2 linked regions of the Zymomonas mobilis subsp. mobilis ATCC 10988 genome follow. The protein of the gene in region 1 binds, or shares a complex with, the protein of each later gene. Links are inferred from orthologs where the notes say so. Each region holds a gene or a part of one and is shown in the gene's direction. Other genes may lie near its edges. The genes, in order: ZMOB_RS08190 and dapF.

The links.
Region 2: the proteins of ZMOB_RS08190 (region 1) and dapF are in contact, whole or in part, in a solved structure (PDB 5YGU), measured with the Escherichia coli proteins. The link is inferred for Zymomonas mobilis subsp. mobilis ATCC 10988 from one-to-one orthologs.

Annotation. Positions count from the first base shown.
Region 1 is NC_017262.1:1,808,768-1,811,970, reverse strand. Bases 6-2,880 are described here. They hold ZMOB_RS08190 (RNA pyrophosphohydrolase), read left to right. Parts: upstream 6-1,146; coding sequence 1,147-1,614; downstream 1,615-2,880. Other genes in these bases: pnuC (nicotinamide riboside transporter PnuC), read right to left, coding at 2,847-2,880; ZMOB_RS08185 (DUF481 domain-containing protein), read left to right, coding at 1,639-2,622; ZMOB_RS08195 (SDR family NAD(P)-dependent oxidoreductase), read left to right, coding at 376-1,080. Outside these bases: more of pnuC, read right to left, coding at 2,881-3,203. UniProt on the Escherichia coli protein: Master regulator of 5'-end-dependent mRNA decay.
Region 2 is NC_017262.1:284,753-287,992, forward strand. The notes cover bases 295-3,206. They hold dapF (diaminopimelate epimerase), read left to right. Parts: upstream 295-1,301; coding sequence 1,302-2,111; downstream 2,112-3,206. Other genes in these bases: ffh (signal recognition particle protein), read right to left, coding at 295-942; mtaB (tRNA (N(6)-L-threonylcarbamoyladenosine(37)-C(2))-methylthiotransferase MtaB), read left to right, coding at 2,108-3,206. In the rest of the region: more of ffh, read right to left, coding at 1-294; more of mtaB, read left to right, coding at 3,207-3,240. UniProt on the Escherichia coli protein: Involved in the succinylase branch of the L-lysine biosynthesis and in the biosynthesis of the pentapeptide incorporated in the peptidoglycan moiety. Catalyzes the stereoinversion of LL-2,6-diaminopimelate (L,L-DAP) to meso-diaminopimelate (meso-DAP).

The DNA of each region.
Region 1 (3,203 bases):
CCAGCCTGATCCGGCTCCATCATTCCCGTTCACTGCCGCATAGGTAGATTGTACTTATTTAAGTGTTGTTCTGTTTCATGGTTGGGGGCTGTTTTATCGGAGGCTATTCTGTTCTCAAAATATGTCGCCGGTACTTCTTTTTCTTCTCTGTTTTCTCTTTTTAGTTATTCCGACCAGAATAAGATTATTTGTGGTTTCAAAATAGCGGTTAAAAAGTAACGCTTGCTCCGTCATTTTGAGTTATTGGCGGAATCTGTTTTTCATTTCTTTTTATGGCTCTTATGAAAATAGGGAAATGTATTTTTCTTATTTTCTATTTTGTTAGAAAATTTTTTATTCATTTTATTGAAATGATATTTTAACCATAAGAAGCCTATGACCCATCGACCTCTTTCCGATCAAATTGCCCTTGTCACCGGTGCCAGTCGCGGGATTGGTGCGGCAACCGCCAAAGCGTTGGCTGAAGCGGGGGCGCATGTCATTCTGGTTGCGAGAACGGCAACCGATCTCGATAAAGTCGAAGAACAGATTTATCAAAAAGGCGGATCAGCGACGATTGCCCCGTTGGATATTACGAATTCGGGCAGTTGCCATCATTTAGCGGCGGCTATTTCGGGTAGATGGCCTGCTTTGGACATTATGGTTTTTGCGGCTGCCCGATATGAGGCACAGCCTTCTATTGCGGCGGCATCCCCCGCCCTTCAACAGATGTTGGCGGTCAATGCGTTAGCGACACAAGATTTATTGAGCCGTTTTGATCCACTTATTCAAGAAAGCCGATCCGCGCATATCGTCGGTTTAACCCTTCCCAAGAGCCAAGCGCCCTACCCCTATAATGGCAGTTACTATGCCTCCAAAATGGCGATGGAGGCGATATTACTGTCTTATGGAGCAGAAAACGCGGAACGGGATACTATCAAAGTCGCTTTGGCTGAATTAGAAGCGGTAGCAACAGAAGGACGAAAGCGCGCTTTTCCCGATGAAAAGGCCGATTTGTTGCGCTCGCCCGATGAGGTCGCCAAGGCTATTGTTACCATGATCGTTCAAGATTATGCGAATGGATGGCAAGGCAAATTATAAATAGAAATAAGCGATTTTATTTCGTGTTATTTTAGCCTCATTACTTGGAAATAAAAGGAAGAGCCGATGGATAATCTTGAATACCGGTCTGGCGTGGGTATCATGTTATTAAATAAAGACAATCTTGTCTTTGCTGCCTGTAGAAATGACATGAAAGAAGAGGCATGGCAGATGCCTCAGGGGGGATTGGAAGCAAAAGAAACGCCAGAGGTCGGCGTTTTGCGTGAATTAGAAGAAGAAACCGGTATTCCGCCGCGCATGGTTGCCATTATTAGCCATACCAAAGAATGGCTGACCTATGATTTTCCAGCGGATTTACAGGCTTCTTTTTTTAAGAACAAATATCGCGGTCAGCGGCAATTATGGTTTCTTGCCCGTTATTTGGGACGGGATGAAGATATCAATATCAACACGGATAAACCGGAATTTCGGGCATGGAAATGGGTTGAACCCAAGCAGTTACCCGATTTGATCGTTGCTTTCAAAAAACCGCTTTACGAAAAAATACTGTCCGAATTTTCAGCCAGCCTTTAATTCTTTTTTCATCGGGAGGACAATTTGCAATCCAGGACGATCTCGCCTTGGTTACTTTGGAGAATATCGCAGGGTGCCGTTCTTCTATCGTTAGTTCCAGTCAGTGAGGTCTGGGCAGAAGAACCCCCAAAGCTGATTCAAGAAATGGTGACTAAGGCTTTAGCCCTTGATGATCCGAAAACGGTTAAATCTATCGTCCTGATTGCAAAAAAAACGGTTCCTGATTCTGCGGCTGAAATTGATGCGATGGTAGCGGATTACAACACCAAAGTTGAAGCCCGCGAAGCCGAAAAGAAACGCAAGGAATTACGGCGGGTTGCCGATTCTGGTATGTTTGAAAACTGGACAGGGTCTGTTGAGTTAGGCGGCGCAAAAATGACGGGTAACACCCGTCAGACCGCTATTTACGGGGCGGTCGCCCTTGAACGAAATGGTATCAACTGGACCCATACCGTCAAGGCAAGAACCGATTTCCAGCGCACCTATGGAACGACTTCCGCTGAACGCTTTACTGCTTCTTATCAGCCGCATTATAAATTTGACGAGCGGCTTTATATGTATGGTCTGGCTCTTTACGAGCGGGATATGTTCTTGGGCTATCGCACCCGTATTACAGGCGGTAGCGGTATCGGTTACAAAGTCTTTGATCAGCCTAATCTGTCATTGGCGGTTGAAGGGGGCCCGGCCTATCGTCATACGATCTTTATTGACAGTTCAAGACCGAATGGCCGCCGGATAAGAGACACCGCGGCTATGCGTGGATCTTTCACCACAAAATGGGTTGTGTCACCTTTGTTGACCGTATCGGAAGATTCTTCGATCTTCTTTGAAAGCAAAGATATTACCGCCAGTTCGACAACCTCGCTTGAGACCAAGCTGATCGGCAATTTGTCCACCAAATTGTCCTTTAGCGTTTATTATGAAAAAGATGTCTCGGCATCGAAAAATCCAGTCGATACGACGAGCCGGATTACCTTTGCCTATGCTTTAGGGAAAAAGAAAAAATAACGAAAACAGGCCTATAAAAGCGCTATTTTCAAAAGAATGGGCAAAGTTTTTGAAAAAAACATTTGCAAAGGCCGTTTTTTTTGTTAATAGCGCCCTCACAGGCCATTCTATGATGGTTTTGAAATAATAGTGGACGCATAGCTCAGTTGGTAGAGCAGCTGACTCTTAATCAGCGGGCCCTTGGTTCGAGCCCAAGTGCGTCCACCATTTACTCCCTTACAATATCAGTCACAAGCTACGGCAGGATTTTTATTCTGCCATTTTTTTAGCCCTATCACGGCCATCACCATAAAAACCGAATAAAGCCAAGCCGTCAGCCATAAGCCACGGTAGCAAAATAAAGCGGTGTAGCAAAAATCAATGACAATCCAGAGAAACCAATTCGCTTTATACAGTCGCGCTGCCCAAAATTGCGCGACAATGCTGTAACAGCTTAAAAGCGCATCCAGCCACGGAAAGGCATCATCGGTATAATTTTTGAGGTAAAAGCCAAAGATAGCCGAAAGCGCCCCCGCCATTGCGATATCGCGCAACAGGCTTTTGTGTGAGGCCGTTATCACCGTCATTTTGTCGGCTTTTTG
Region 2 (3,240 bases), 1.5 Mb from region 1 along the record:
TTCTTTCTCGATCGTTTCGCTTGCTTTTTCAACAAGGGAGATAATATCACCCATGCCCAAAATGCGGTTTGCAACACGATCAGGATGAAAAGGCGAAAGACCATCGAGCTTTTCGCTGGTGCCGACAAATTTGATCGGCTTTCCGGTAACCGCCCGCATCGAAAGGGCAGCACCCCCACGGGCATCGCCATCCATACGGGTTAAAATGACACCAGTCAGATCAACCTGTTCGGAAAAGCTTCTTGCGATATTGACGGCATCTTGCCCGGCCAAGGCATCAACAACCAGCAAAGTCTCTGCTGGCTGGCTGCTATCGGCCACGGCCTTCATTTCATCCATCAACAACTGGTCAATATGAAGACGACCAGCCGTATCGAGAATAACGACATCATAGCCTTGCAAGCGAGCAGACGTCAGCGCGCGCTGGGCGATTTCAACCGGTTGTTGACCAGCAATAATCGGTAAGGTTGGAACATCAGCCTGCTGCCCTAAGGTAGCCAACTGTTCTTGCGCCGCCGGACGATGGACATCCAAAGAAGCCATTAAAACCTTTTTATGGTCTTTTTCTTTCAGCTTCTTACCGAGTTTGGCAGAGGTCGTTGTTTTACCTGATCCCTGCAAACCGACCATCAAAATAACGGCGGGCGGGTTGACGGCCAGATTAAGATCGCTGGTATCAGAACCCAGCATCTCAACCAGCGCATCATAGACAATCTTGACGACTTGCTGTCCGGGCGTCACCGATTTTAAAACATTATGGCCAATCGCTTTTTCGGTAATTTTGCTCACAAAATCCCGAACAACAGGCAGGGCAACATCCGCTTCCAAAAGGGCAATGCGAACTTCGCGCATAGCTTGCCGGACATCATCCTCGGTCAGGGCGCCACGGCCACGCAGCCGATCAAAGACACCGCTTAAACGCTCGCTTAGACTGCCGAACATCGCCATCCCTTCCTGATGTTATGCCATGACCTAAAAAGTCAGGGCAAAGCTAAAAGACCAAAATTTATCGCAACCTTAAAAACGCAAAATACGCCGGTGGGCGAAAATTCGCTGACCAGCGTGCGGTATTAAGACCTGATATAAAATTTTTACCCTTCTAGGCTTATATGATGCCCTTTGCAAGATTATAATGAACAATTCTTACAACCTAAAAGCTTCGGGTAAAATCATAGGCAGAATCCCTGTCAATAAGGATGCCACAGGCTTAAAATCCAGCTAACAGGGCGAAACACACGCGAATAATTGAAAAAAACGGTCGGTGAATTCCCCCGAAAAGAAAAATCCGCTAGAGGGACGATATGACTTTCTCTTTCCATAAAATGCATGGGCTTGGTAACGATTTTATTGTTCTTGATGCCCGAAAAAATCCTATCCAAATGAATCCGGCGTTAGCGCAGGCTTTAAGCAATCGTCATACCGGCATCGGCTGTGACCAGCTTATCATTATTGGTAATGGCAAAAATCAGGCCGATGTTTCGATGGAAATATGGAATGCAGATGGTTCCGAAGTCGAAGCCTGCGGTAATGCCACCCGTTGTGTCCCTGTTTTCTTAGGACGGGATGTCATTATCAGCACCGCCGCCGGTCTACTGGATGCTCGTCTTTCTGATGAAGGTGCTTGCGTTGATATGGGTAGACCCCGCCTGTCATGGGATGAAATACCCCTCGCCTATGCGATGGATACGCTTTCTATGCCGGTTGCATGGGAAGATTTGAAAGAACCGACGGCTGTCAATATGGGCAATCCTCATGTTGTTTTTGTCGTCGATGATGTTGATGCCGTCGATTTCGGAAGATTAGGCAACATAATCGAGCATGACCAGCTTTTCCCTGAGAGGATTAACGTCAATATCGTCATGGTTACGGGCAAAAATCACCTTAAAATGAGAACTTGGGAACGGGGTGCCGGATTAACCCGTGCTTGTGGCACGGGAGCTTGTGCGACCTTCGTTGCGGCCAAAAGGCGGCGGCTGATTTCTGGCAAAACGCAAATAGATCTTCCCGGAGGAAGACTTGTCTTGGACGAGAATAGCGAAGGCCATATCATTATGCGGGGGCCCGCGACCTATGTATTTAAAGGCGAAGCGGATTGGGCAAGTTTTTCATGAGTTCACCGGATATCATTACATTAGGTTGTCGTCTCAATATCGCTGAAAGTGAAGCCATCAAACAGGCTTTGACTGATAAAGACGGCAGTCAGGATTTAATCGTTGTTAATAGCTGCGCTGTGACATCCCGTGCGGTAGCACAAACGCGTCAGGCTATCAGAAAAGCTAGTCGAGAGAGACCAAACGCCCGTATCGTTGTTACAGGCTGCGCTGCCCAGATCGATCCGAAAATTTTCGCCGATATGCCCGAAGTTTCGCGCGTTATCGGTAATGTCGAAAAGCATCAGGCAGAATCCTTTGCTTTTTCAGGGAGTGATGAAGAAGCGCGGATACAGGTCACGGATATCAATAGCCTAAAAGAAACAACGCCCCATCTGATCGCGGCTTTCAGTGAACATAGTCGGGCTTTTCTTGAAATTCAGAATGGCTGCAATCACCATTGTAGCTTTTGCATTATTCCACAAGGGCGGGGTCGCAACCGTTCAGCCTCTTTTGATGATATTCTTGATTGCGCCCGCAAACTTATCAATAACGGGCATCAGGAATTAGTTCTGACGGGTGTCGATCTGACTTCCTATGGTCAAGATTTAACTAGCCCCAGTAATCTCGGTGAATTAGTCGCTTTTCTTCTGAAAAAGCTCAAAAATCTGAAAAGACTTCGGCTTTCTTCGCTTGACCCTGACGGTATTGATCCCTTGCTGATGGCACTCATTACCGAAGATGAACGCATCATGCCGCATATTCATCTGTCCTTGCAGGCCGGCGATAATACTATTCTGAAAAGAATGCGGCGGCGGCATAGTCGGGAACAAGCGATTGAGCTAGTAGCCAGTTTGAAAAAACGCCGTCCAGAAATCGCTATTGGTGCCGATATCATTGCGGGTTTCCCAACCGAAGACGAGGAAATGGCAGCCAATAGTCTGCGAATGATAGATGAATGTGATATCGTTTTCGGGCATATTTTCCCTTACTCCCCTCGCCAAGGTACACCTGCGGCCAAAATGCCCCAAGTCCATACGCCTTTGATTAAAGAGCGCGCTCAAAAATTAAGGGAAGCGGCTAATCGACGACAAGCGGAATGGTTAAAAACATTGGTGGGTAGTCGGCAATCTGTCCTGTTGGAAGGTGA